DNA from 3 places in the Nostoc sp. CCY 9925 genome. Region 1 is predicted to be linked to each of the others. Evidence: riboswitches for the same ligand, from Rfam matches in the RefSeq annotation. Region 1 holds a riboswitch; each other region holds the start of a gene.
What was found. Region 1 has a riboswitch for cyclic di-AMP ahead of ACM0OY_RS24130 (glycosyltransferase). Riboswitches for the same ligand answer to the same signal wherever they lie in the genome.

Region 1 (12,753 bases):
GTATTCCCCAAATTACCTGTCGCTCAATTCGCAGATAAAGCCTGGGATCTTGCAAATCAAACTTTCTACCTTGCCATTGGCTAACTGACACACCAGGCGGTGGTTCGGGATGATGGTTGAGGCGGGTATCGGTACTCAAACCCCAAGCAAAGCGCACCATTGGTTTCTGGGTAATCATTGTATTAGCGATCGCCTTCCCTCGCCGATTTATTTTTTCCATACCCGCCACTGGTGCATGGATTTTGGCAAAATCGCCACCAATTTTCTCTTCGGCTGACCAGTGGTTGGGATAGCACAGATGAACTGCACTCAACCAGTTGCTACCATCAGCAGAACGACAAATAATTGCTAGGTCTTCCTGTACCTGTGCTGCTAAAGCATCAAGAGTAGAAGCGTAAGCTGGAACAACTCGGTTACCTTGAACTTGTTGTAACTGCAACTGTGCATCTAAACAGAGTGTTTCTTTGGTGAGTTGGCTATGAAATTTTAGGGTGTTATCTATTGACTTTTGGCAATTAAAATGTTCTGGATGTTCTTGGGTGAGGCGATTAATTATTAAACGAGCGATCGCACTTGCCGCAGCTTTAGAATAATTGCAGGTTTGGTAATACTTGCTCAAGCGTTCCTCACGAGCTAAAAGTTTAGCTTGACGGTACTGGGTAAAATTATCATCAATTTGAAATACCTGCTCATCAACCTGAGTGTTACCCAAACAGCAGCCAAAAGGCATCATCCCTGGCTTAACTTCGTAGCGTCCACTCATCAGGGGAAAGTAGCAAGCCGCATTCTCAGCAGCTTCCACTGTCCTAACTTCTTGGAACAAGTTGTTTAGAGACACAGATTCTATAGATGCTTGTTTTTTATTATTTTCATTTCCAATATAGAAGAGATGGGGAGAATAACTAATAACCAATGACTATTGTACAGACGCCATTCATCGCGTCTCTACCAATGACTATTGTACAGACGCGATTCATCGCGTCTCTACCAATGACCAATGACTAATAATCAATTTCCTTCCAGCCATGCATAACAGCTATACCTTTAGTAACCCATTCAATTACAATTGGCGGAGCTTCTGAGATCAAGATGCTAGGATAAACTCCTGCACCCCATTCGGGATGAATTAACATACGGCATTGATTTTTTATCACTGGATAGTTGAGTAAAGCTTGAACAGCTGCTGTGTCGTCGTGGGGAATTGCTCCGGGATGGGATAATAAAGGATAACCTGTACGAGGGTCGATGAGGTCAGTTAAATAACCGCGGTCGCGCAGATTAAATGCCAAGTCGCAGCCAAATGTCATAAACTTTTCTCGCAAGCGTTCTTTCTCTGTTTCTATTTCGGCGGTCTTTTCCACTAGTTGATAACGCGATTGCTGTAAGACAATCACTACTCGCAAAAATGTCTGCTGTTTCCAATCTGGTAATATCCGTTCGCAGTTGGCACAGATATATTGACTGGGTGGATGAATTGAAATTTGAACCGCTTGTCCCGTTTCGCCAACTAAATTAATGGGATAGCCTTGCTCCGAAGTGTAAACCCTGGGATAGTTCACCAAATTGATTCGGTTTTTGCAAGTTTTTTAATTTAATCTACGGTATCGATGATAACTCTTAATAGTTGCAAAAAATCATCAAATTTCTATAATATATTAGTTTTCTGGAAAGTAGTTGTTAATAATTTGATAATTTTAATCTGATTTTTATGCTTTATTAACCTGTTTAATAGGATTTGCTCTGTTGGCTTTTGAAATATGGTCAATCAAAATTTCAAAAAATACAGCATAATTGATCAATTGAGCAGCAAAACAAAGACCTGGGTAAACGGCTGACCCTCGCAAGTTCGCTAGCGCTAGGCAACAACTAATCAGTTTAAAATAAGTGTATATTTTAGTGTTTCTTTCGTTAACGTCCGATATCGGCAGTCAGCCAACCACACTATAAACTTCTGAAAGTAGAATTTTTGCCAAGTTATTAATAAGGATACTGGCGATGCAGTTTTCTGTAATCAAGATTGCATACTTATATATTTGCCGACGCAAGGATAAATTTTACACTTGCATCATCTTAGTTGCAATTCACTAATACAGAGAACAAATTATGAATTTCCAACGTACTGTGACAATGGGAAGTTTAACATTGGCGATCGCTATTTCTGCCATTAACCCAGTATATGGTTATAAACCTTCTGTCACCCCACCTGTAAACTTAAATTCTCAGTCTTCATCATTCACTATCGCCCAACTCACAGAAGCTAATTCTCCTATTTACGGAACGTGGAAATTACAGCACAGTGTGAGTGGAATAGTTCATGAGAGTATTCTGACTATGCAAGGATATTATGGCAGCATGAAAACCCAGTATTTCGATCCTCAACCACGCAAGACTGTTGCTGTCGAGCAAACTATGAGTCTGAAGTCCTCATCCAAAGGACTGATTTTGTTAGGTTCTAATCCTGTTTATGCTGGCACTACCATTCAACATCCAACTTACAGTGCGGATAATTTTTTATTTCAAATCCGTCCTGATGGTACATTGTTCGTTTTTACTTGTGATTATAATTTGCAGTGTTCGTCTGTAGATTTAGAAGTCATCCGCTAATCAATGCCTAGATTTTGGTGAAATGGAATAACACACCATCAACAATTTAAGGTGCGTTGCCCTGCGCGACAACACACCTACATTAAATTTATATTTCTTCATATACTATCCGCCAATCACACAGAATTCAACTCTGAATTACAGCAGATTTCAAGTTAATGAAGTACACCATTTAGGTCTGGTAGCTAGGCATAGAGCCTATTGTAATTCTGAATTCAGCAATTGTGACTCTCCGAACTTCTGTTCTGCGGGAATCGCTCAGAGTTCTCTGTGAATTCTTCGTTGTTAATTGAGTTTTAAAGAATTGACAGGAACTTCATCCCAAGAATCGACTGTGCGTAATCGCGCTACCCAACCTGCTGCCTTTTGCGTCTCGGTCAAATTATTCTCAAAGGAATGATGACAATCTTTGGCTTGAGATTCGTTACAAGAAGCAATACAGGCATGAATCATCCCAGACGGATCTATTTGCTCATTTACCCAAATAGCCATAAAGTATTCCCTCAAAAACTCTAGTCAAAAAAGCTATTGATCATTTTAAAATACTAAATGTTCTCCGAGTTTTAATGTATATATGTTGTTACTAAAAAAAATATCAATTTAAGGACTAGTTTATGGCGGTAAACTTTGGTAGGCGTGAGTTGATTTATGGTTCAGCAGTTTTTGCTAGCAGCCTAATGCTAAAAGCTTGCAGTAGCAATAACCAAACTACAACACAAAGTAACGCGAGTGGTGGGGAAGGATTTAAAATAGCGATCGCTCTCCCTGGAGTCATCACCGATAAAGCCTGGAATCAATCTGGTTATGAAGGTGTAAATCTGGCGAAACAAAAGCTGGGTGGAGACATTGCCTATGTCGAACAAGTAGTACAAGCAGATCAAACAGAAACTTTAACAGATTTTGCTCGTAAAGGCTACAGTGTAGTATTTGCCCACGGCGGACAATTTGATGCAGCGGTAGAACAAGTTGCTTCACAGTTTCCCAACACATTCTTTGTAGCTGTTAATGGTTCTATCAAAGGTGATAACATTGCCGCTTTACGAATAGACCACCTACAAGGTAGTTATTTGTGTGGCATTATCGGTGCTTCTTTAACTAAATCCAACAAATTAGCTTATATTGCCGGACAGGAATTTGAAGCCACTCAACAAGAATTGCGGGGATTTGAATTAGGAGCAAAATCTGTCAAACCAAATATTCAGATTACTTCTACGTTTACAGGAGATTGGAATGATGTTGCTAAAGGAAAGGAAGCCACTCTAGCTTTAATTTCCACAGGAGTAGACGTAATTTATCAATGGTTAGATAGTGCCTCCGCCGCAGTATTACAAACTGCCAGTGATAAAGGAGTCTATGCCTTTGGTAATACTCAAGACCAGTTGGATGTTGCCCCAAAAGCAGTTTTAACTAGTGCCGTCAAACGATTAGATATAGCCATTGCCTACATAGCAGAACTCGCAAAACAAAAACAACTTAAAGGACAAATATATACAATTGGACTAGAAAAACCAGATATTTTATTTTTAGGAAAATTTGGAGCAACAGTACCAGAAGCACTCAAACAAAAGGCGTTGAATATCAAACAAGAAATTGTAGATAAAAAAATTACTTTTGAAAACTGCAAACAAGGTGGTAAAGATACCCGTTGTGTAAAAAAATAACGACTTTAAATAGTTACTCGCCTGGGCGACTAGAAGTCGCGGCTACACAGACAAAACCCACCTATCCTGTGGGAACGCCAAGGGCGAACGTGGGTTAAAAACCTTTCTTTTTCATTAGTCCACGGAGGTGGACTTTAGTTGTGTAGTAGCGAATTATATTCGCCCAATACTTTTCTTAATTTTATCTTAGTCCGCGGAGGCGGACTTTGCCTGTGTAGCCGCGAATTCTATTCGCCCCGGCTCTATATATTCCTTTTAAAATCGCTGCAAATGACATATTTACGCTTAGAAAAAATCACTAAATTCTTTGGTTCATTTATTGCAAATGATAACATAAATCTGAGTATTGAAGCTGGGACAATCCATGCAATTCTAGGAGAAAATGGAGCAGGTAAGACTACTTTGATGAATATTATTAGTGGTCTTTATCAACCTGATGCTGGTCAAATTTATCTCAAAGAACAACCAGTAAAAATTACTTCGTCTCATGAGGCTATTAAACTGGGTATTGGTATGATTTACCAACACTTCATGCTGATACCACAGTTGACTGTCACAGAAAATATTATTTTGGGAAAAAATAAAAATTGGCGTCTAAATCTACGTCAAAAGCAACAAGAAATTGCTGCATTATCCCAAAGTTACGGATTAGCGATTGACCCTACTGCTAAGGTAGAAAATTTATCGGTAGGGGCACAACAGCGAGTAGAAATTCTCAAAGTCCTCTACCGTCAAGCAAAATTATTGATTCTCGATGAACCAACAGCAGTTTTAACACCGCCGGAAGTAACATCATTAATTAGTATCTTGCGTCAACTTGCATCTGCTGGTAAGACAATTATTTTTATTAGCCACAAATTAGAAGAGGTGATAAATCTCTGCGATACAGTAACAGTATTGCGACAAGGAAAGGTAGTAGCAACTACAACAACTCAAGCAGCAACACCTCAACAATTAGCAGAATTAATGGTGGGACGCGAAGTTGTTTTACAAATAAATAAATCTCCAGTATCACCAGGAAAGATAATATTATCGGTGCAGGATTTACAAGTTGAAGATGAACGAGGTTTGACTGCTGTACGCAATATATCATTTCAACTGCGCGCAGGAGAAATTTTCGGAATTGCTGGCGTCGATGGAAATGGACAACGAGAATTAGCAGATGCAATTGCTCTTTTACGAAGTGCAAAACAGGGGAAAATTGAATTTTTTACAAGGGAAGTAAGCATCGCATATATTCCAGAAGATAGGCAAAAAACAGGTTTAGTATTGCAATTTACTATTGCTCAAAATTTGATTTTGAGGACTTTTAAAACCCTGCCATTTTGCCGCTATTTGTTATTACAAAAAATAGCGATCGCCAATTATGCCAAATCTACCATGCAAGAATTTGATATCCGCGCCACAGCAGAAGATGTGCAAGTAAGTCAGCTATCGGGGGGAAATCAACAAAAAATAGTCTTGGCGCGGGAACTTGCACAAAAACCAGATTTAATTATCGCCATGCAACCAACGCGGGGCTTAGATGTAGGGGCGACACAAGCAGTACATTCTCGATTATTGCAAGAGTGCGATCGCGGCGCAGCAATTTTGTATATTTCTACAGAATTAGAAGAAGTAATGGCCATGAGCGATCGCATTGCCGTAATCTACAGAGGTGAGTTTGTGGATATTTTAGATGCACAAACCACAACCGTAGAACAAATTGGTTTATTGATGGCTGGAGGTAGTGCGGAGTAGGGAAAATGAGGGAGACAAGGAGAATAACTCCTCACTCCTCACTCCTAAGGAAGCATACTCCCAGTCCCTCTTCTTCATGACACTTGACATAGTTAATAAACCCACGTTATAAAATCTTAAGAAAATTAAATCAGTCTGCCTAATCCACTTTATTACCTGAAAACTTTTGTAAACGGTAAACCGGAGCGGAGGAACCAATTCTGGGGCGTATCTTGCAGAAAGTGAGGAGTGAAGAGTTAAAAGTTACTAAATAAATAACTCATAACTCATAATTCATAACTTTTTCCAGAAGGACATCTCTCAGTCCTAGCCCGTCAGCTAACTTCGTCGGCATTGAGAAGAGACTGAACGAGCAGCATTCTTACAAGTAATGCCCTGTTCTCGTCAGTGTCCTTTGGCTGGTAACTTTGCACTTCGTTGTACCTGCCCTCGGCCTTGAGGAGAGGATAATATTACCTTGATTTCTGGCTTTTGAGGCAGGATTATTTACCTTGAGGTAAAGTTCAACCATGTTCCAGAATAAGAAACATCGCATTGCCCTAATTTCTGTTGATGGTGACCCAGCTATTGAAATTGGTCAAGAAGAGGCTGGAGGTCAAAATGTATATGTGCGTCAAGTCGGTTATGCACTAGCAAAGCTTGGTTGGCAAGTGGATATGTTCACTCGTCGTAGCAGTCCCGAACAAGCTGCGATCGTTCAACATAGTTCAAACTGTCGTACTATTCGGTTAAAAGCCGGTCCATCTGAATTTATCGGGCGAGATAACTTATTCGACTATCTACCAGAATTCATCAGAGAATTCCAGCGATTCCAGCAAGACCAAGGGTTCCATTACTCCCTAATTCATACCAACTACTGGTTGTCTTCTTGGGTTGGCATGGAATTGAAAAAGCAGCAACCGCTGATTCAGGTACACACTTACCACTCTTTAGGAGCGGTCAAATACAGAAGTATTGGTGATATTCCTGTAATTGCTGCCCAGCGATTAGCTGTAGAAAAAGCCTGCTTGGAAACTGTAGACTGTGTGGTTGCAACTAGTCCGCAAGAGCAGAAGCATATGCGGGTACTCGTTTCCAGCAAGGGAAATATTGAAATGATTCCTTGCGGCACCGATATCGACAAATTTGGGGAAATTCCGCGGTCTGTGGCGCGGGAGAAATTAGGAATTGCACCAGACGCCAAAATAGTTCTCTATGTTGGACGCTTTGACCGCCGCAAAGGAATAGAAACCTTGGTAAGAGCCGTTGCCAAGTCTAGTTTCAGAGATGAGCCTAACTTCCAGCTAGTGATTGGCGGTGGTAGCCGTCCTGGTCAGAGTGATGGCATCGAACGCGATCGCATTGCCAACATCGTTACTGAACTCGGACTAGAAAATTGTACAACCTTTGCCGGTCGCCTAGATGATACTATCCTTCCCTTCTACTATGCGACTGCTGATGTCTGCGTAGTGCCCAGCCACTATGAACCTTTTGGTTTAGTTGCCATCGAGGCAATGGCGAGTAAAACTCCAGTGGTAGCTAGTAATGTTGGGGGATTGCAATTTACTGTTGTCCCAGAAGTCACAGGATTACTTGCACCGCCAAAAGATGAAGTAGCTTTTGCTGCTGCCATAGACCGCATTATTGCTGATGCAGCTTGGCGAGACCAGTTAGGTGAAGCGGCTCGCCAACGCACAGAAATCGCCTTTAGTTGGTATAGTGTGGCATTTCGACTAACTCACTTATATACTCGTCTGCTAACTCAAACCGCATCCAATAGCCGACCCCGGATTGCAGCTTAACAAGAGGAGAATTCAGAATTCTGAATGAGAGTAGGCTGTGTGCCTAGCTAACAGACCTAGATGTTGTACTTCAAGGTTCTTGAAATCTGCTGTAACTGGAGTTAATTAGGGAGTTAAAACCATGATAAATATTGGAGATTATGCTTTGCATCAAAAAACAGGGCAGATTGGTCAAGTTTTAGGTTATGGACATCAGTTAATGGATGGAGTCTACATAACTACCCTCAAAGTTAGAATGACTAAGCGTCAAGGAACTCGCCGTCAAAGCACATTTGTGGAAGATGCTTACTCTACTTGGACGGTGACACAGGCAACATAAAAAATACCTAATTACTTTTTGTGGGGTGGGTGTCTGGCGTGCCCATAACTAAAGGCGCACAAAATGTCCATCCTACAAAAGGCAGACAAATCAACTGATTAAAAAATCTCACTCGCTCGTAATGATAGCGATCGCACCTCTTAAAATTAATTAGCATAGCTAATTACTGCTGGAGGTATTCAAATATGAGGCCGCTAAAGTCCGCCGAAGAAATACCTGGTACTTATGGCTTGCCCTTCTTGGGCGAGACTTTGGAAATCTTCCGCGATTTAGAACTCTATATATGGCGACGATTTCATCAGTATGGTTCAGTTTTTAAGACCAGGGTGCTGGGACGTAAACGTGCTTATTTGATTGGTCCTGATGCTAATCGCCTGGTGCTGGTAGAACAAGCAGAAAATATGTCATCGCGGCTCGGCTGGTATTTCCTGGAACCCACATTTGGCAACAATATTTTATTACAAGACGGGGAAGAACATCGGCTTACTCGTCGCTTAATGTATCCAGCATTTCACGGAAAAGCGATCGCTACATATTTCGACACAATTCAAAAGATAGTAGAAGACTTCCTTAAAAATTGGGGAGAACGAGGAACAATTTCTTTAAATTCTAGTTTCCGTCAGTTAACTCTAAGAGTTGCTACTCGCCTGTTTTTGGGAAGTCAAAACGAAAGCGAAGTAGAGCAAACTAGTCGTTGGTTTACACAATTAATCGATAGTAGTTTGGCAATAGTCAAATGGAATGTTCCTTTTACTTTATATGGTCGTGGTCAAAATGCCAGAAGTAAATTAGTAGCTTTTTTGAATCAAGCGATGCAAGAGCGTATCGAAGATGGTAATTTAGAAGAATCAAAAGATGTTTTGGGATTACTGCTAGCAGCTGTTGATGAAGACGGCAATAAATTGAGCCAAGCACAGGTAATCAACGAAGCATTATTACTGCTGTTTGCTGGACATGAAACCACAGCTTCTTTGCTGAGTTGGGTAATATTTGAATTAGGTCATCGCCCAGAATGGCGAGAGCGATTACGTAAAGAACAGTTAGCAGTTGTGGGAAATAATCCCCTAACTCTGTCTCACCTCAAACAATTTCCAGAGTTAACCAACGTCCTCAAAGAAACAGAACGCCTTTATCCCCCAGTGTATGCCTATAATCGTGGCGTCCTCAAAGATATTGAATATGCAGGCTATCGCATTCCCGCTGGTTGGTTTGTGACAATTTCCCCAATGCTGACTCACCGTCTACCAGAACTTTACACCGATCCCGATCGCTTCGACCCCGACCGCTTTGCACCACCTCGTGAAGAAGATAAAAAACATCCTTTTGGACTAATCGGTTTTGGTGGTGGTTCCCATAGTTGCTTAGGCATGGAATTTGCCCAAATGGAAATGAAAATCGTGCTTTCTACACTGCTTCGCCATTACGATTGGACAGTAAAACCAGATTATTCTGAAATTACTCCATATTGTAAAGCTTCTAAAGTTAAGGACACTCTAGAAGCATATATTACAGTAATTTGATTGGAAGTTTATTGTCTAGCTGCTGCTATCAAATGCTGATGTACTAAATACTCAAATTGATAAAGATAGGCAGCGATAATTACTTGAATGAAGATTGAGATTGTCGGCAGATGTGGTACTTCATTCTTAAATAAAGTTAATAAATTAAATAAATCAGGAGATGGTAAGAAAAGCCCTAAAATACCAAATGCTATTACCGTTGAGAGAATATTCACCGACCAACCATATAGTCCTTCCCACCAACTGAGCAAACTGGGAAAAATTCCTGGGGCTGATTCTGTTTCCGTTACTCGACTTTCTGGGAAGAAGCGATCTAAAAACCCATGTAGCCAATGGTGAACAAATGCCACCACTATGATGGGACACAGTTGGGCTATCAAAGTAAATAAATAGATTAACTTGACAAAAATAAACTTGGGTAGCAAATTAATCAGCATAAAAAGAATCATTCCCAGATAGGCGATCGCGTGTTGTAAACCAATTATTAGTAGAATGAGAGCGATCGCATTCACCCAAAACCGGGGAGTAGGAATCCAAGAAGGCCAATTTTGCATAAATTTTTTTAGAATGTTTGAAAAGCTGTAATCCTAGCTGAATTTAATGATTTTGATGAAGTTTTGTCAGGAAACTTGCACCATCACCACAAAATCTGGAATCAGAAACACTTATAGAGACAACACTCCTGAAAATAACTTCATAATCTACAGATAGCAAAATTAAAAGGCAAATATGACTGCCCTGATCCTTACTTTATATCCTGCCATTGAATTAACAGATGAGCAATTCTTCCAACTGTGTCAGAATAATCGAGATTTGCGACTTGAGCGCACGGCAGAGGGAGAATTAATTATCATGCCGCCAACTGGATGGGAAAGCGGAAATCGAAATAGTAGACTGACACAGCGCTTAGGTAATTGGACTGATGCTGATGGTACGGGGCTGGCTTTTGACTCTTCAACGGGTTTCAAACTTCCTAATGGTGCAAATCGGTCTCCTGATGCGTCTTGGGTGAGTCGCCAGCGATTAGAAGCCTTAAATCCAGACCCCGACAGATTCCTACCAATGGCTCCTGATTTTGCTGTGGAATTACGCTCTGCTTCAGACAGCTTAAAAAGCGTACAAGAAAAGATGCGAGAATATATTAACAATGGCGTGCGTTTGGGTTGGCTAATCGATCCCCAAAACCAAAGAGTAGAAATTTACCGCCCAGGACAGGATGTTGAGATTCTGCGTTCGCCTAGTAGTTTATCAGGAGAGGATGTCCTACCTGGCTTTGTGTTGGATTTAGCACAGATTTTGAATTAAATACCGTATTCTTTTACGTCAAAATCGCCCCACCCATCAACCGCTCATACCGATATTTCAACTCTTCTTTCATCAAATACCAACGCTCTAAAGTAACATCCATCTCTATGATTTTCTCGGCTGCTTGGCGTGCTAAAAGTAAAACTTCTTCATCTTCAAGCAAACTTGCTAAGGTAAAATCTGGCACTCCAGATTGACGAGTTCCCAATACTTGCCCCGGGCCACGAAAACGCATATCCATTTCCGAAATGAAAAAGCCATCCTGAGACTGTTCCAACACCTTCAGTCTTTGTTGAGCATCAGGACTCCTAGAACTACTCATTAACAAACAGTAGGACTGAGCCGCGCCACGACCAACACGCCCCCGTAATTGGTGCAGTTGCGATAACCCAAATCGCTCTGCATGTTCAATGAGCATAACTGTAGCATTAGGTACATCTACACCTACCTCAACAACAGTAGTCGAAACTAAAATTTGTGTTTGGTTGTCACGAAATTTAGTAATCGCTTCGTCCTTTTCGGCTGAACTCATGCGACCATGCAGCAGCCCCACCTGAAAATCTGGAAAGACACTCTCCTGTAACTTTTGATGCTCATCCACAGCCGATCGCAAATCTAATTTTTCTGACTCTTCCACCAAGGGTAAAACTACATAAACTTGTCTTCCTTGGGCAACTTCTCGACGCATCAGGTCGTAGGCATGGTTGCGTTGCTGACCTGATAGCACTGTTGTTTGAATCTTTTGCCGTCCTGGTGGTAACTCATCAATTTGGCTAACATCTAAATCCCCGTGTATCGTTAGTGCTAAAGTTCGGGGAATCGGAGTAGCTGTCATAGTTAACACATGGGGTTGCTGACCTTTTTGCTGTAAACGCGCCCGTTGTTCTACCCCAAAGCGATGCTGTTCATCAATCACTACTAACCCTAATCTCTGGAAATTTACAGGGTCTTGAATCAAGGCATGAGTTCCTACTAACAGCGGTAATTCACCTGTTTCTAACTGAGAATGTATTTGTCTGCGTTTCGCAGTTTTAGTGGAACCAGTCAGTAATTCCACTGGTAAATGCAGCAAGTTAAACCAACTAACTAACTTGCGATAATGCTGTTCTGCCAAAACTTCTGTAGGAGCCATCAACGCGGCTTGGTAGCCAGATTGAATTGCTGCGAGGATAGCTAGCACAGCAACAACAGTTTTACCCGAACCGACATCGCCCTGTACCAAACGATTCATTGGTGCAGGTTTTTGCAAGTCGTTGAGGATATCGTTGATGACTCGTTGCTGTGCGCTAGTGAGTTTAAAAGGCAGTATTTCGTAGAATTTTTCTATAAGTTGACCGCGTGGCGCGAGGATAGCGCTGGTTTGAATTGCCCTTGCTTGTTGTTGACGTTGCAGTAAACCGAGTTGCAGGTAGAAAAATTCGTCAAAGACTAGGCGACGACGGGCGACTTGCAGAGTTTCGCCGTCTTTGGGAAAGTGGATATTAGCGATCGCATCTTTCAATTCCATCAAAGTATACTTCTGCCGCAAACCACTTGGCAGAGGATCTTTGAGTTGAGCCGCAGCGGGCAAAGCAGCAATTACCGCTTGTCGCACTGAATTCGCCACCACTCCTTCGGTCAATGCATAAATTGGCACCACGCGTCCAATATTCAGCGACTCAATCGGATCTCCTGGATTTGCCAAAACCTCTAGTTCTGGATTATCCAGCGTCAAGCCGTATTTACTTTCTTTCACCAACCCACACGCCGCTACAATACTACCTACGGCATAGCGGCGTTTTAAACTTTCTTGCCAACCGCGACTACTAAAGCGCGTACCTGCG
Region 2 (12,753 bases), on a different contig from region 1:
TGGGTGTTTTGCTGCGTTCGGCGCCTTCCACCAAGGCAATCATCCGATCAATAAAACCTTTACCTGGGTCGGATGTGATGCGGATAATCAATTCATCTGAGATAATGCGTGTCCCACCGGTGACGGAACTGGCAACATCGGAACCTGATTCTTTTAATACTGGTGCGGATTCCCCAGTAATTGCCGATTCGTCCACCGAGGCAACACCCATGATGACTTCACCATCCGCGGGTATAATATCGCCAGCAACTACGTAAATATGATCGCCTTGTTTGAGGCTAGTGGATGAAACTTCACTAACTGCGCCATCGGCAGCGAGTTTTTTAGCGATCGTCTCTGATTTTGTAGACCGCAGGGCATCAGCTTGAGCTTTTCCCCGCCCTTCAGCTACGGCTTCAGCAAAATTAGCAAACCAAACTGTAAAGAATAAAATCCCTGATAACAAGCCGTTAAACAGTTGCGGGTTCTTTTGGTTGGTTGGGCCAAATAAGTTGGGATCGATCGTTAGCAATATAGTAACGATCGTCCCGACCCAAACCAAAAACATCACCGGATTTTTGATTGCATACTTAGGGTTGAGCTTGATAAAAGCATCTCGAACTGCCCTTAAGTACAGCCCCTTAGTATTTACCCTGGCCTTTTTACGTGCTTGACGGCGATCGCCAGGACGAGAATTTGGGCGTCTAGCTTTGGAGGTAGTTGCCGCTTTATTCATAAAGTTAGGAGTTAGAAGTTAAGAGTTAGGAGACGCGATTAATCGCGTCTGTACAAGAATTAGGAGTAGAGACACGATTAATCGCGTCTGTACAAGAAGAGTTAGGAGTAGAGACGTGATTAATCGCGTCTGTACAAGAATTAGGAGTAGAGACGTGATTAATCGCGTCTGTACAAGAAGAGTTAGGAGTAGAGACGCGATTAATTGCGTCTGTACAAGAAGAGTTAGGAGTAGAGACGCGATTAATTGCGTCTGTACAAGAGTTAGAAGTTAAAAATAAAGAGTTACTAATTCATAACTCATAACTCATAACTCATAACTTTTCTAGCTGCCAGAGGCTAGTTGCAAACCTTCGGCTATGGGGCCTAAAGCTAGAACCGGAAAGAAAGTCAATACTCCCAAAACGAGGGTTACTCCAGCGGTGATCCCAATAAATACCAAAGAATCAGTTCTCAGGGTGCCGGGAGTTTCGGGGACTGGCTGTTTGCGAGACATCCCATCAGCTAACAGTAGGATGGCAAACATCGGAATGTAGCGTCCTCCTATTAAGCTAACTAAAGTACTTAAGTTCCACCAGAGGCTGTTATCTTTCAATCCTTCTAAGCCAGAACCATTATTTGCCCCGGCTGAGGCAAATTCATAAACTACTTGGGAAATACCGTGATAGCCAGGATTGCTAATTCCAGATAGGGAAATGGGATAAGCTAAGGCGATCGCGCTGGGAATTAAAACTACAATTGGGTGAATTAACAGGACTACGCTGGCAAGGACGATTTCCCGTTTTTCAATTTTGCGTCCTAAAAATTCTGGGGTGCGTCCCACCATTAACCCAGTCAGAAAAACGGTGAGAATTAAGTAAATAAATAAGTAAGCTGTTCCAGTTCCTTGACCGCCCCAGATAATTTGGATAAATAAGTTGAAGAGAGTCGAAAATATTCCTTGTGGCATTAAGGAATCATGCATCCCGTTCACGGCACCACACATGGTGGCGGTGGTCATAACTGCCCACAATGCCGTTTGGGCCCAACCAAATCGGACTTCTTTACCCTCTAAACTCGGCTGTTCTAATCCAATGGTTCTATTTACCAGGGGATTACCTTGCAGTTCTGCCACGGCTGTGACTCCAACCAGTACTACAAAAACCGCAAACACCATCCAGAAAAGCAGCCACGCTTGTTTGATGTTGTTGGCAAACACGCCATAAGTGTAAATCAAGGCTGCTGGTATGGAAATCATGGCGATCATTTCGATTAAATTAGAAGCGCCATTGGGATTTTCAAAGGGATGGGCAGAATTAGCACCAAAAAAGCCACCGCCATTCTCGCCCAACATTTTGATCGCCTCAAAGGATGCTACTGGACCTCTGGCAATATACTGGGTTCCTCCTTCCAAGGTGGTCACATCCATAGTGTTGGCTAATGTTTGTGGTACACCTACTAAAACCAAGGCGATCGCAGCAATAATTGATATTGGCAGTAATATTCGTGTGATGGCACGGGTGAGATCTACGTAAAAGTTACCTAGTCGTCTACCCGTCAACCCCCGAATAAAAGCAATTCCCACCGCTAAGCCGGTGGCTGCGGAGGTGAACATCAAAAAGCCTAAAGCGGCTACCTGACTAAAATAACTCAACGTTGTCTCGCCAGCATAGTGTTGCTGGTCGGTATTCGTTAAAAAGGAAATAGTTGTGTGCAGCAATACATCCCAATTAGGCCTACCTAAGGCATTAGGATTCCAAGGTAAGAATTTCTGAAAAAATAGCAGTAAATACACCGAAATTCCCATCATCATATTAGTGTATATTACAGCCCGGATATATTGCCAGCCCGTCATATCATCTTTTCTGCGAACACCCGCTAGTACGTATATACTTCGCTCTATCGGGTTGATTAAAAAATCCAGCAGTGTTCTTTCTCCCAAGAAAACACGCGCCATGTATCTGCCAAATACCGGAGTAATTGCTACAACGATACACAGCGTTAAGCCGATTTGTAAAAATCCTTGTCCCATGTATTTTTCGCTCTATATAAACTTAAGTGCTGGCAAGCTAATTCCTAAAAATAACAGATGAACTGTTAATGTATTTGATTTCCTGTGACTTGGCGATATTTTATAGCAGTCCGCTTAAATTTTTGAACTTATTTGGGTCAACAGGCAAGAGGCAACGGTTCGGCTTTGCTCACCGTCTGAAGGCAAGAGGCAATAGTCAAGAAGTCTTTTCAAGTTATATTTGGCTTTGCAAAAATCAAATAGGATTACTACATATCACTGAAATAGTTCTCAATATTGCACCGTCTTAACTCATTCAGCAATTACTATTTTCCAGATACCTGTTAAACTTTGTGTTAAGAATATTTAAATTTTACTCTTATTCATCTATCCTGCTAGTTACTATCATTAGTTTATACAATAGATTTTTAATATTTGCTACTTGCAAAAATGTAGTAATTAGCTTTAATTTTGAAAATTATTTGCATGGTGCGCCAAGTACAGCGAAAGCGCGATAGGCAAAGAGTAGGGACGCAATTAACCCTTGTCTGTACAGGTAGAGAATTTTTTCATGCAATCAATATAGTAGTCCTGTATAAGAATTTTCCAGAAAAGAACTTAACCTATCATCAAAAATAATAATCACACTCAACAGGGAAGAAGGGTCAGGATAAAGCTGTGCTTTTTCCCCCTTTTGTAGTAATTGAAATTACTATAATTGCTTTTTTACGTATTTTTTTATACTACACTTGATTACTGTCAAACAAGATTTATTGCTAATGTCGAATCATTCATAAGTTTTGTTTAAGCATTGCTAGCGATCGCATAAGCATTTGCTTAAATATAGCGATATTGACAATGAATATCGCTATGTTACTCACCACAAGCCAGTTATTTACAACTGCGATCGCCTCGGTTGTTGCACATATATAGTCAATATTCCCGTATGCTGATTGCGAAAGCCTAGTATTTATTTTATAGTACTGTACGGATAACAAACAACAGAGTTTTCGCCAATTCAAGGTAGAGATGATGAAAGAAATAACTCGCCGCAAATTTATCGCCACAGCCACCTTGGCGACGGGTTTTGCTTTGGCAGTGCAACCGATTTCTGCCGGAGTCATCACCACTGATACCAAGGGGTTGGTCGCTGGTGCAGTGAAAATTCCCGTTAAAGATGGCGAAATTCCTGCCTATAGAGCAGTACCCGCCAGTGGGGAGAATTTCCCCATTGTTCTGGTACTCCCGGAAATCTTTGGCGTACACGAGCATATTCAGGATATCACTCGCCGCTTTGCCAAGTTGGGGTATTTGGCGATCGCTCCGGAATTGTTTGTCCGTCAAGGCGATGTTTCAAAATTAAGCAGTATCGACGAAATTCGCCCAATTATTGCCAAAGTACCAGATGCCCAAGTTTTATCTGACCTTGACGCCACGCTAAACTGGGCTGTGAAATCAGCTAAGGGTAATGCAAATAAATTAGCAGTTACAGGCTTTTGTTGGGGTGGCCGCATCACCTGGCTATACGCAGCGCACAATCCCAAGGTGAAGGCAGGTGTAGCATGGTACGGGCGACTCGTCGGTGATGCTACTCAACTTCAGCCCAAGTATCCCGTTGATATCGCATCAAAACTGACAGTCCCGGTTCTCGGACTTTATGGTGGTCAGGATACAGGTATCCCTATAGATACAGTAGAGCAAATGCGCGATCGCCTCAAGTCCAGCAGCAGTAAATCTGAAATCATTGTCTACCCTGATGCACCCCACGCATTTTTTGCCGATTATCGTCCCTCTTACCGCGAAACAGAAGCTAAGGATGGTTGGCAGCGCCTTTTGGCGTGGTTCAAGAAAAATGGCGTGCAATAAGCTACTATCCATTTGAGTTGCATATTTACTGGATTATGCTGTTTCCCAATGAATAAAAAAGAGGTGTTTGCAAACACCTCTTTTGATTACTGTTCTTTATTATTGACTCGATTATAAACTGTTCGTCAGCATATCTAAATTTGATAAAAATCTTGTAGGGTGGTCATCTTGCCCGCCCTAATTAATTATGCAATTTAAATGTGCAGCTGCTTATATCATTTCACTTTAAAATCGATACAAATAGGCAGCAGGGCGTAGGGACCAAGGGGGAAGAATTTAAAGACTAATCATTTGTATCAGAATTTTCGTGAATTGGTATTAACTACAGAATTTTTGATGCAATAATAACAATGAATACGGCAAGACCTAGCGCTCTGCGAAAATAATTAACGCCATCAAATAATTCCAGCCACGCCCAAGTGAACAAGGAGCCATCTGCCAGTACATCTAATACTGTATTGATTTTGCCAGTTGTCAAAATTAGAGATAGTAAACTAGCTACTGCCCAGAGAATAAGTGGTGGGTTTGGCGGCTGAGCTAAAACAATTTTGCCATTACTGTCACGGAAGATTTTATCAAATAATGTATTTTCTGTATTTCCTGTGTTTTCCATTATTTTCAATTCCTACTTAGCTAAAGATTATTAACTTTTACCGGATGGTCTGTTACTAATAAGCCGAGATTTTGTTGCAAGTTCTTTCATAAAATTAAAACATTCAACAAATCTCAAACAACTATCTAATTGCTGAGATTGCAGCGCTAAAAACTAATGACATAGAAATAGAAAAGCCTCCCCATCGGGAGGCTGAAAATTTAGCGGAGACAACTTATAAACTTAGAGAAGAACTACAGCGATCGCTCCTCCCAATGCGGAGAAAATAGCGGAGACGACTGCTGTGGCAAACAACCACCAAGCTGCTGTAGCTGCGGCTTTCCGGGTTTCTTCTGCTTGCCGTTGTGCTTGATGTTTCACTTCTTCGAGGCGGCGTTGAGCTTCGTGCTGTAGGCGTTCTGCACGTTGTAATACTGTGTTCCGTGCCCGTTCAATTTGGTCGATGATCCGGTTGGCATCCTCCTGGGAAATGTCCTCACGAGAACTCATAATTGCCACTAGGGTATCACGATCGAAGGAAGACAGGCGATCGCGCAGAGCTTCAAACCCAGCTTGGGGATCTTCAAAAAAGATGCGAACATCGCGCTTGATACTATCATAGTTCAGTTCTGGGCGATCCAGAGAGTTAAGATAGTTGCGGATGCGGGCAAAAACTCCGTCAATTGCATCTTGAATGCCTCGTTGGATGCTCCGCACTTGTTCAACAAATTGATCTCTAACTGAAACGATGTTATCAGCAATCTGCGCTGCTTCTTCATCGGTGATATCTTCACGAATTTTCAGCAGGGTGATAATGGTAGAACGATCAAAATGAGCTAGGCGATCGCTAAAATTTTCTACCCCCACTCGCGGATCGTGCAACAGGAGTTGTAGGTCGCGTTTGATACCTTCTGGGTTGAGTTCTTCTTTACCACTTTGGCGCAGATATTCTTCCAGATAAGCTTTGAATGTATCTACTCTTTGCTGTGTTCTGGTAGCTAAACGACGAGGCGCACGTACAATGTTGCGAATTGAGGTTTGTACAGAATCAATGATTTCATTGACTTGCTGCTCGCTCAAGTCTTGACGTTGACTGAGCAGTTTCACCAATGTATCCCGGTCTACTTGGGACAACCGACGGCGTAGTGCTATGGCTCCATCTTGGGGATTTTCAAATAATCTATTCAAATCCCGTTGAATACCTTCTGGATTGAGTTCTTGTTTGCCAGTATTCCGGAGGTAATCTGCGATGGTGGTGGTCACCGATTCGTATTGCTCTTTAGCTTTATGTGCTAAAGCTTGGGGTGCATGGCGGATACCATGCCACGACTCTTCAACAGTATTGATGATTTGATTAACTTGGTCTTGGGTCAAATCTTCCCGCTGGCTCAACAACTGTACCAAAGTATCGCGGTCAAAGCGAGACAATCGCGCCCGAATGGCAGAAATTCCAGCTTGGGGATCTTCCAGTAGCCTTTTAAGGTCGGCGCGGATGGCATCAGGATTCAGTTCTGCTTTGCCAGTGTTACGCAGATATGATTCGACATTCAACCACAGAGTTTCTGCTTGATATTGTGCTTGTTCTGCCAGACTTTTGGATTCAATTAAAGCGCGATCGCGTTGTTTTTCCAACTCGTCCAAAATGCTGTCTACTTCATACAGTTGGATATCACTACGTTCTAGTAATATCTGCCGCATTTCGGTACGTTCAACCTGCGCCAGCCGCAACACCAGAGTTTCATAATCTGCTTCTGGGTCTTGCAACAGTGATTTGAAATCCCGTTCAATGCCTTCGGGTGTCAAATCTGCTTTCGGAGTAACCAGCAGATAACTTTCAACTCGGCGTTGCAAGTCTTGTACGATTTCTCTTTCTTCTTGGGCTGTGACTGTGAGCAACACTTCTTTGCGGACAGTTTCTAGTCTGTCTGCAATGCGCTGAATTTGGGTTTGGGTAAGTAGTCCCCGCTGTTGCAAAATATTGACAAAATCGTTGCGGGATAGTCCTTCTAGTTCCCTGCGAATTGTCCCAGGATCGGCTGCTTGGTCGTAGATGACATCGGCAAATTCCTGACCAATTCTTTCTGGGCTGAGTTGCCAAGCATAGGTATTGAACAGGTAATTTTCCACATCAGCCCGAATTGGGCTATAGGGTTGGGATGGTGTGGGCAAACCTAGCTTATCTGCTTGTTTGGTAACTTTGTCTTTGGCAGTGGTCAGACTACCCAAGATTTTTTCCACGTCCAAATCAGATAAATCAGTCCGTCCCAAGACTATGCCAGTTAAAGCAGAGAGTCCTTGTTGCAGTGTGCTTTGAATTGGGCCAGGTGCGGCTTTTTGCTCAGATTCCTTGGAACCACGCATTTCTGCCACTAACCGATCCAGCTTGGTATTGAGCTCATCTGTCTTGGTTTGTCCGGGTGGCAGTGATTTGAGATAGTCGATTAATTCACCTAAACGGTCTTGGGTGGGTGCTTGCTGACTGACTACCTGTTGCCAAACTTTATACAAAGTATCAGCAATGCGACTAACATCTCTTTTGGAAAGGTCGGTACGACTGCTGACTAAATCGATAAACTTTTGGCGATCAATATTGCGGAGGTCTGGAGTCCCCGCGATCGCTTTTATTTGCGGATCGTTGAGTAAATTTTCAAAATCACTGCGAATCCTCGATAAATCTAGTTCTGGCGGACGCAGCTTTTCTAAGTAATCTTCTATGTTTTCCCGGATGCTTACTGGGTCGATGGCGCTTCCTAGTTCCCGACGCACAGCAGCTGCCGCGGCTTCAGCTGTAGCTACAACTTGGTTATTAACAGCTTTTGCCCCTAGTGCAGCAGTCGCTGTTCCCATAATCGCCTGAAAACCGGAGGTTGCCGTATTTACAACCGAACCAATTAACGAACCTACGGTGGTGGAACTTACCCAAACCAGCAGCAAAAAGTAAGCACCCCAAATCACCAAACCGAGAATTGCTCCTAACCTTGGGTCTAAAATCACAAGGCTCAGCTTCACAGCCAGGAAACAGGCAATTAATAAAGCGATAGTTACAGTGACTAATGTCCAGATTCCTACTGCTGTACCAACTTTGCGAATGGTGCCGCCCACACTTCCGACTTCGCCACCACTTGAATCTGAGTCGGATGGACGCCCCAGGTAGGAAATACCGGCTGCAACGGAGAGATTAGTCAGGACTAATTGAAAAGCAAAGGCTAAAATCACGCCGGAGATTAAAGCCACAAAAAAACGCGGCCCCGAAGGCGTGATCACTGAGGGATCTACTGGAACCTGTGCCACCCATAATAGTGGCTTATAGAGTCCCAGCATGATTTCCGTACTTTGAAACATTGTATTTCCTTGTCTTAGTGTTTAATTTTTGGGCGGATTAAGAATTTCCAAAAGAAATAACTCTTAGTATTTATCTGTGTACCTATGGCAATACCTAACTCTTTAGATCAGAATCGTGGAATTTAGGTGTTTAAAGCATCTCTCCAAAGATTGAAAAGCCTATACAGCGGAAGATATAAATTTTATTATCTCTTGGTGCAAATATTAATCAAATTGGTACTTGCTACTAATATATATAACGTTATTTTTTAAATTTTTAATTGCTTTTATCGCGTTTATTTTTAATTAAATTATAGTTTGCTCACAAATCCAAAGCATTTATTGAAGTACCTATTTTTATCACCCTCTCAAGGTTGATTTGTCTCCAAAAAGAAATTATTAACCATCGTCCAGAAGAAGTGCTTGTAGTTTGTGTCCACAGGCAGAAAGCAATTTAAATTTAAATAGATACATTAAAGTTAACAAATAAAGAATTGAGAGCAAAAAAATGGCAACTAACTATTGTAGAAATTCGCCAATAATTGGAACCGGATAAAACGCAATTGTCAGTTGTACTTTGTTTGTTGCAATTAACAAATGGCTAATGACAGTCTTACCCAAAGAATGTGCATCCAAGATTGCACATAAAAGACTTAAAAAACAGTTGAATTTAAGAGGAAAAAACAATGGAAACTCGTGAAACTCGTCCATCTACTGATTTACCACCAGTTGCTACAGCTTACAACGGCCGCGATCGCAATGAATTTTTGTTTGGCTGGACTCCCCAAGCGGAAATCTGGAATGGTCGTTTTGCAATGATTGGTTTTGTTGCTTATCTACTTTGGGATTTAGCCGGTTTTAGCGTCCTGCGTGACATCCTACGGATAGTTGGCTACTAAAGGTTAAAATCCTAAAAAATAGTAAACTTTGGAGGAAAAAATGGCAACTAAAGAAACTCGTCCATCTACTGATTTACCAGCAGTTGCACCAGAATATAACGGTGTAGACCGCAATGCGTTTTTGTTTGGCTGGACTCCCCAAGCAGAAATTTGGAATGGTCGCTTGGCAATGATTGGCTTTGTTTTCTATTTACTTTGGGATTTAGCCGGCTATAGTTTTGTGCGTGACGTATTGCATATCATCAGATATTAGCGATCACTAAACGAAAATCCCGACTTCTTAGCAGTTGGTGAATGAGGGGTCTTACCCCTCATTTATGCATAAAATGGTTGGTAGAGACGTTGCATTGCAACGTCTCTATGAATTATGAATTTTAAATTCTGCTAGAGCAAAAAGCGAACTAACACATAAAAAGCCGAAGTTATTAGTTGCAATAACATCACTGGAATACCATATTGCAAAAAAGTTTTAAACGATATTCGCCGTCCATACTGCTCAGAAATACCAGCAGCTACGATATTAGATGATGCTCCCACTAGTGTGCCATTACCTCCCAAAGTTGCACCGAACATCATGGCATAAAACAGTGGTAATACTTCTGGGGGAAACTGTCCTTGAAAATCTTGTGCTAGAACTTCTGCGGGTGCTAAACCAACAGTGACAATATACTGTTTGAGTAAGGGCACCATTCCCACTACTAAAGGAATATTAGGCACTACGCTAGATAATAGCCCCACAAAAAATAACAAAACTAACGAAGCAAGAATAATATTTTTTCCTAAAATAGCTGCAAAAATTCCTGATAAACCATTGATTACACCTGTTTTTTCCAGCCCTCCTATTAACACAAAAATACTCATAAAAAATATTAATGTACTCCAATCTACATCCCGTAAAATATTATTAACTGAATCAATTTTGCTGTGGTGAGATAACAGTAAAGCTAAAGCCGCTCCTAATAAAGCCACAGCAGCAGGAGAGATGGGAACTGTTAGAGATTCTCCAATTACAAAAAACAGCAGCACAAAAAAGACAATAACTGCACCCACACTTAAAGCTCGCGGATGATTAATTTGAGGATGTGGCAGTTCTTCGAGATTATCTAGTTGTGTATTCCATATTTTACGGAATAAAAATGGTAGTGTCACAATTACTGTGACAACAGCAATTACTCCTCCTAAACTCAATTTCAATAAATAGTCAGTAAAACTAATATTCACTGCATCACCAACAATAAATGTAGCGGGGTCGCCAACTAAAGTTAGCAGTCCGGCACTATTAGCAACAAATACCATTAAAATCAATAATGGTACGAAATTTATGCCAACTTCTTGCGCCATTGGTGGAATTAAAGGTGCTAACAACATAACTGTTGTGGCATTAGGCAAAACGGCACAAATTGGTGTGACAATAGCCACAATACCGAGTAATAGACGCTTGCCTTGTCCTTTAGCAAGGATGACTATTTGAGTAGCTAAATATTCAAATATTTTGGTAGGCTCAAAAGCTCGTACTAGCACCATAACTCCAAAGAATAAACCGAGCGTTCCATGACTATTGCCGATGTAACCAACAGCTTGTTCTAAGGTCATGACGTTGGTAAAAACTAATAACAATGCTCCCAATAACGCGGCAATGGTGAGATGTACCCATTCGGTCATCACTAAAATGATGACGCCGATAAATGTAATCACACTGAGGATGGCTTGCCAGTTTTCCACACTCTAACTCCGAAGTTTAATTGATTGGATAGTAGCGAAAAAAGCCACCTAAATGTAGGTGACTTATCTAAGATGAGAATTTGATATAATTATTGAAATTCTGAATAGCAGTTATTCATCAATACAGGTAGGAATACCCAAAACGGCGCAGGGAAAATCAGAATCTAGTGCCTCAATCATGGGGTGATTAACAGATTTACAGCCAACAAATAGGATATCGGCAGCTTCTAATTCCACAACTTTTTTCAGCTCTGTGGAAATAGAACCAAACCGCAAATGAGATTTGAAAGAACCTTGCCATTCTTCCGCCAAACTCCGTGCTTGCCAAAGAATTCTATCCGCTTCTTGCAAGGGAGTCATGACTGTCTGCAATTTGGGTTGAGTTAAGACAACTGTGGCAGATTTTGATATTTCACTAACCTGACATTCTAATGAAGGCTGTTGTATGGGAAAATTCAAGATGTTTGGATAGTGGCTGCTTTCATTGTCTTCTAATACATAAACAGCTTGGACTGTAACTTCTGTATTGGTGGCCAAACGTGTTTGGTGGGCAATCCAAAAGGCAAGATCCAATGCCGTATGACTGTTAGGAGAAGCATCATAGGCAACAATTAAGTTAACTGAATTTGCTGCGGGAGATTGTTGAGAAAATGGATTTTTGGGTTCTGGCAATAATACCATTTGTTCAATTAAGTCATTTCGACCTATGGCACTTTGCAGACGTGCTAACATTGGCTTAATTTTCACAGTTTTACTTCTCCAAATTAAACGAACAAGCAATGAGAAGCTGGGCGACCAATTTTGGATTTTGGATTTTGGATTTTGGATTTTGGATTGTTCTGCAAAAACCCAATCTAAAATCGAAAACCTAAAATTTAAAATCGGTAGAGGAAACCCCAATAACAACTGTATTACAGCCAAAGTGTTGGGGGTTCCTTCCATTGCCTACGGAGTTAGCTGACGGGCTAAGACTGGAAGGTGTCTCTCTCTTGGGAGTCCTGAGTACTGAGTTAATATTAATAATTAATAACTCCTGACTCTTAACTCCTCACTTCTTATGTATGAGATTAGCCCCACAATATGGTTCCTCCGCTTCAAATCCAGGTTTGGTGAATTTGAATTAGGCTACCCGCTAAAAAAATGATAATCTACTTTACTCGTGTTGCGTGAAATATCGATCTAGGAAATTTAGGGCGTGGTTGCGGAGTTCAAAATATTCTTTTGAGTTTCGCATGGCAGCGCGATCGCGTGGATGCTCAAAAGGAACTTCTAAGATCTCACCGATATTAGCAGCTGGGCCGTTGGTCATTAATACGATGCGATCGGACATGTAAATTGCTTCGTCTACATCGTGGGTAATCATCATCACTGCTTGGCGATGATTTTCCCAAATATCCAATACTTGCCGCTGCAATTTCCCACGAGTGAGTGCATCTAGCGCTCCAAAAGGTTCATCCATTAGTAACATTTTGGGGCGAATTGCTAAAGCTCTGGCAATACCTACTCGTTGTTTCATACCTCCAGAAAGTTCATCAGGATACTTATCAGCCGCCGCCGTTAAGTTTACCATTGACAAGTGTTCGTTTACAATGCTAATTTTTTCAGATCGATTAGCATTTTTTAACACTTCATCCACAGCTAAACGGATA
Region 3 (5,275 bases), on a different contig from region 1:
AGACTTCAACGAAACAAAAGCTTAGATAGCAAATTTTTTCATAGAGGAAGATTGATTTTTGATAATTTTCCTCAAAAGAAATTTGTTAACACTAAATGTGTGATATTCCAATGCTGTTGCAAACAACAAATAAAATGGAAAATCAACAAAATGAATTCCAAACAAAAACGTAATAAGAGACAGCAACTTATTGATTTATATGGCTCTAATTGTTGGTGGTGTCGCCAGAGTATGTCAGAGAAAAGACTGACAATTGAACACCTTTTACCCAAAAGTAGCGGCGGTTCTAATTCTTTTGAAAACTTGCGTATTTCTTGTTTTAAGTGTAATAACACTCGTGGAAATAGTATATATCCGCCTCTCTCTATAAAAGGTAACTGTTTCTAAGTAGTACCTGAATTGTTTGAGTATCTTATCTTTTAGGGTGGGTATCTTACCTGCCCTTTTCACTCAATTAACCAGGAAAAATAAACAAAAGATAAAAATGCATAAGATTCTAACATTCCATGATGAAAAACTTCTACGCCGTGCGCTGACTCACCGTTCTTATGTTCATGAAAACCCAGGAGAAGGCGAACATAACGAACGCCTAGAATTTCTCGGTGATGCTTTGCTGAATTTCTTAAGTGGTGAATATCTCTATCGCCGTCACCCACACAAGGGAGAAGACGAATTAACGCGGCGGCGTTCTGCATTGGTAGATGAAAAGCAACTGGCAAAGTTCGCAGAAGAAGTAGATTTAAACTTTAAAATGCGGCTAGGAAAAGGTGCTATTCAAGACGGAGGATACTACAATCCCAATTTACTTAGCAGCACATTTGAAGCTGTTCTTGGTGCTTATTATTTAGATCATAATTCAGATATTGAAGCAGTTCGGGCAATTATAGAACCGCTGTTTGATTCTGTACCTGAAGAAATTGTTGTTTCTCGTTCTAATGTAGACTCAAAAAATCGTTTTCAAGAATGGGTACAACGCAATGTTACCCAAACTCCTCCTAAATATTTCACTGTCCAAACAGGCGGTTTGTCTCACGCACCAGAGTTCATAGCTAAAGTACTTGTAGATGAAAAAATCTATGGCGAAGGTAAGGGACGTAATAAAAAAGATGCTGAGAAAGCTGCTGCTGAAGATGCGCTAGCTAAGTTGAAAAAACAAGGTTTAGTGTAGAAATAATTTTTTATTACATCCAAATGTGAAGAAACCAAATCAAAATCATTCCAAGCAAAGTTGTTGGAATTTAAATAAAATTTATTACATCTTCACTTCCAATGGTAAAACCACAGTGAAAGTTGAACCAATCCCCACTTCAGAAACTAAGTTAATTTCACCTTGTAATAGTTTTACTAACCGCCAAACTATTGCCAATCCTAATCCTGTACTATCAGGAAGGTAAGAACGATCGCTAGCACTGACACGAAAATAGGGTTCAAATATCTGGGCTTGGTCTTCCGGTGCAATGCCAATTCCAGTGTCAGAAATTGCGATCGCCCATCTGTGTTTTTCCAACACCTGACACATTACAATAATAGTCCCCGACTCTGTGTAGCGAATTGCATTACTAATAAGATTTGTAACAATCTGTTGCAATTGAAAAGAATCTGTAAATAATTCTTCAGGAGCGCGATCGCAATCTACTACGATTTGTAAGTTTTTCTCCACAGCTAAAGGTTCCAACATTTCACAGACATTATTAATGAGTTCCGGCACATTGGTGGGTTCTAGTTGGAGTTTTATCTGTCCCGCATCATACCGCGAAAGTTCCAGTACATCATTAATTAAGTGAAGTAATTGTCTACCATTGCGTAGCACCCGTTCAATATGTTCTAAATTAGTATAGTTGTCTTTTATCTTGGACTTTCTTCGTTGTTGGCGTAAAAACAAATCCGAGTAACCAATAATTGAAGTTAGAGGATGTTTTAATTCGTGGGCTAGTTGGGAAATATACTCTTGATTGGCGCTAATTAACCGCGTGAGTTCCTGATTGTGCAGCGTTAATGATATTTGTAACTGCCTCAATTCTCGCAAGCGTTCTTCAACATAACTCTTAAAACACCGAGCGATCGCTTCATCTACAATAGCGTCAATCAAACGCATAGAACGAATTATCTCTGCGGGTGTTCCTTTCAGTAAATATGGGTGAATAGTGTCAAATATTACTGTTCTTAACAGATGATATTCTCTGGCAATTTCTGTTGCATCAAAACCTTGTTCCGCTCGAATCGCCCCATGCTCAAAACTGGCAACAATTATCGACTGAATATCATTATCCTCAGATTTTGAAAGTACCGTTACCATTGCTTTCAAAACATTAGGAATATGGTTTTTGATGGCTGTATAAGATAAATCATCAGCACTTTCAATCTGTTGATCTTTGCGAACTGCTCTCACCCACTTATCAAGGATGGTATCAGTTTTTTCAGCCAGGAATTGACTAAAATCCATTATGTTAAATTCAGCTAACAGAGAGATGAGTAAATTTCCATATGCAAATAGTTTATCCACTAGAGCGACGTTTTACCAAAAAAACTTCCAAAATTCACCTATCAAAAGTAATAAATTTCATCTATCGTTGCGTCGGCTAGCAAAAACTTGACGTATCGCTCGACAAACTTCAGTATATAAAATTTTTCTGTATAATATATATTATCTTCATTAATAAAAATCTAGTAGTTAACAATGTTGAACATTGACTAGATTACTGCTGCTTCACCGACTATACAGTGATTTTAATTCTAAAATAACTAAATTTCTCAAAGAATATAATATTTATTGATTAAGTAAAAACAAGGTTAATAACTTGATTTAAGTATTAAAATAAACAATATTTTTTAGAAGAGAGATGATTTTTACTGAGCGTTAATGTTATACTCTTCACGTTGATGTTGTATTGTGCATAATTTCGTACCTATTAGAGTAAGTCAGCCTAATCCAGCACATCAAAGTGTGTAACGCTGGAGCGGAGGAACCAAATTGTGGGGCGTATCTTGGAGAAAGTTATGAGTTATGAGTTATGAGTTATGAGTTATGAGTTATGAGTTATGAGTTTTTAATTAAATCCTCACTCCTCACTTCTGACTCCCAACTAACAACTAACAACTTTCTTCAGAGGGGCATCTCTCAGCCCTAGCCCGTCAGCTAACTTCGTAGGCATTGAGAAGAGACTGAAGAGACGGCATTTTCATAATGTTCCGATCTCATCAGTGTCCGAGGCTGGTACTGCTCAATTTCTTGTACCTGCACTTAACCCTGTTGAGGTTCCATAATGATCTTTCAATTGAATTTAGCAGCGATCGCGGCGATCGCTGGACAAACTGCTTGGAAAAAAGCAAAACCCGTCATCAGCAAAGATGTCTTCTTTTTACCTGTTTTGGGTTTTTTGGGAATAATTGTGCTGTGGTGGATTGTTGCACTTGCCAACCACGAATTAATGCCCACCCCACCAGAAGCACTATCAGCTAATCTGGACTACATCTTAAATCCCTTCTACCAGCGAGGGCCGGGCAACTTAGGAATTGGTTGGTTATTAATAGCAAGTCTGCGAAGGGTAATACTAGGCTTTTTATTAGGTGCGTTAGTAGCCATACCTCTAGGGTTTCTCATTGGCATGTCCAGACCGGCAATGCTAGCTCTCAATCCCATCATTCAAATTTTTAAACCCGTATCGCCTTTAGCTTGGTTGCCCATTGCCTTAGCTATTTTCAACTTAGCAGAGCCTTCAGCCATTTTTGTCATCTTTATTACCTCCTTATGGCCGACAATTATTAATACCGCCTTAGGAGTTTCTAGCGTTCCCAAAGATTATTTAAATGTGGCGCGAGTATTAGAAATGCCCCGTTGGCGGCAGATTATAAAAATCATTTGGCCTGCAAGTTTGCCCTATATTTTTACAGGTTTGCGAATTAGTTTAGGCATCGCTTGGCTGGTAATCGTCGCCGTAGAAATGCTCACAGGCGGTATTGGCATTGGCTTTTTCGTCTGGGATGAATGGAGTCGCTTAAATTTGAGTTCAGTCTTTCTAGCCGTATTAGTAATTGGCGTAACCGGATTAATTCTTGATTACGCTGTTGGTAAAATCCAAGAAATAGTAACTCGGCGTCCCACACCTTCCAACTAAATTACAGCAGAATTCAGAAGTCAGAATTAGAATAGTCTCTCAGCCTAGCTTTGAGACTTAGATGGTGTAATTTGCGCTTCTTGGAATCTGCTGCAAATTGTTTTGCACCAAAGTAGACAACTGCTTTAATTTTGCGCCTTTGCGTCTTTGCATCAGCAATTAATCATCGAATTTTAAATTTTGGATTTTGAATTTAACAATTCAAAAATGATTGATTTCAGAGAAAGTATTCATGCATGAAATCAATCTAAAATCTAAAATCCAAAATCCGAAATTGAGTCACCAATGGAGCCACAAAAATGAGTGACCATAACTACACTCGACGAGATTTTATCAAAGGAATAGGAGCAACCACAGCCGGAATCGCCTTATCTTCCTGTGCAATTTCAGGAGATAGATCCGCGCAAGGATTAACAGAAGAAGCCTTAGCTGTGCAACCAGTAGTTAAATCTGACGATTTAGAAAAACCCGATCTTACCATTGGATACGTTCCCGTTAATGATTGTGCACCATTTGCGATCGCCTGGAAAAAAGGCTTATTCCGCAAATATGGTTTAAACGTCACACTCAACCGCGAAGCCAGTTGGGCAAACTCCCGCGACGGCTTAATCTTTGGTCGCTTGGATGCTTCACCCGTAGTATCCGGCGCCGTTACCAACGCCAGAATTGGTGCCGAAGGCGCACGACACGCCCCCCTGTGTGCTGCGATGACCATCCACCGCCACGGTAACGCCATGACCATGAACAAAGCCATGTGGGATTTTGGGCTGCGTCCGTGGTACGAGTACCAAGAAAAATATGGCGATGGCGCCCTAGAAGCCTTTGGCAAAGATTTTCGAGGCTACTTCGATAGTCAGCCACCAGAAAATAAAGTTTGGGCAGTTGTGCTGAGTTCCTCCATTTACGAATACTTTATCCGTTACATATCCGCCGCCGCCGGTGTCGATCCTTTCAAAGAATTTCGCGTCATCATTGTTTCGCCGCCTCAGATGGTGACAAACGTGCGAATTGGCGCCATGCAAGCTTATATGGTTGCAGAACCTTGGAACACCAGAGCAATTACAGGAAACGAAAACATCGGCTTTACCTTTGCCCAAGGCAAAGAAGTTTGGCAGGGACATCCAGACAGACTTTTGGGAGTGATGGAATCTTTCATCGAA

Region 2: linked by a shared signal. The riboswitch ahead of ACM0OY_RS18460 (universal stress protein) and the one ahead of ACM0OY_RS24130 (glycosyltransferase) in region 1 are both predicted to bind cyclic di-AMP.
Region 3: linked by a shared signal. The riboswitch ahead of ntrB (nitrate ABC transporter permease) and the one ahead of ACM0OY_RS24130 (glycosyltransferase) in region 1 are both predicted to bind cyclic di-AMP.

What each region holds. Positions count from the first base shown of each region.
Region 1 covers NZ_CAWUDO010000054.1:40,807-53,559, reverse strand. Annotated here, with positions in the region: gene ACM0OY_RS24160 (heme-dependent oxidative N-demethylase family protein) at 1-763, opposite strand, end outside; gene ACM0OY_RS24155 (methylmalonic aciduria and homocystinuria type D protein) at 1,002-1,562, opposite strand; gene ACM0OY_RS24150 (hypothetical protein) at 2,104-2,604, shown strand; gene ACM0OY_RS24145 (glycogen debranching protein) at 2,890-3,096, opposite strand; gene ACM0OY_RS24140 (BMP family protein) at 3,219-4,265, shown strand; gene ACM0OY_RS24135 (ABC transporter ATP-binding protein) at 4,536-6,005, shown strand; cyclic di-AMP (ydaO/yuaA leader) riboswitch at 6,132-6,353, shown strand; gene ACM0OY_RS24130 (glycosyltransferase) at 6,515-7,786, shown strand; gene ACM0OY_RS24125 (hypothetical protein) at 7,908-8,105, shown strand; gene ACM0OY_RS24120 (hypothetical protein) at 8,113-8,262, opposite strand; gene ACM0OY_RS24115 (cytochrome P450) at 8,291-9,625, shown strand; gene ACM0OY_RS24110 (hypothetical protein) at 9,634-10,179, opposite strand; gene ACM0OY_RS24105 (Uma2 family endonuclease) at 10,355-10,930, shown strand; gene recG (ATP-dependent DNA helicase RecG) at 10,944-12,753, opposite strand, start outside.
Region 2 covers NZ_CAWUDO010000034.1:36,845-49,597, reverse strand. Annotated here, with positions in the region: gene kdpB (potassium-transporting ATPase subunit KdpB) at 1-715, opposite strand, end outside; gene kdpA (potassium-transporting ATPase subunit KdpA) at 1,040-2,725, opposite strand; gene ACM0OY_RS18490 (dienelactone hydrolase family protein) at 3,737-4,570, shown strand; gene ACM0OY_RS18485 (hypothetical protein) at 4,893-5,183, opposite strand; gene ACM0OY_RS18480 (MFS transporter) at 5,406-8,504, opposite strand; gene ACM0OY_RS18475 (chlorophyll a/b-binding protein) at 9,170-9,382, shown strand; gene ACM0OY_RS18470 (chlorophyll a/b-binding protein) at 9,423-9,635, shown strand; gene ACM0OY_RS18465 (SLC13 family permease) at 9,767-11,104, opposite strand; gene ACM0OY_RS18460 (universal stress protein) at 11,216-11,836, opposite strand; cyclic di-AMP (ydaO/yuaA leader) riboswitch at 12,035-12,226, opposite strand; gene ACM0OY_RS18455 (ABC transporter ATP-binding protein) at 12,258-12,753, opposite strand, start outside.
Region 3 covers NZ_CAWUDO010000034.1:30,595-35,869, forward strand. Annotated here, with positions in the region: gene ACM0OY_RS18430 (HNH endonuclease) at 151-387, shown strand; gene rnc (ribonuclease III) at 485-1,168, shown strand; gene ACM0OY_RS18440 (sensor histidine kinase) at 1,253-2,443, opposite strand; cyclic di-AMP (ydaO/yuaA leader) riboswitch at 2,912-3,166, shown strand; gene ntrB (nitrate ABC transporter permease) at 3,264-4,115, shown strand; gene ACM0OY_RS18450 (ABC transporter substrate-binding protein) at 4,415-5,275, shown strand, end outside.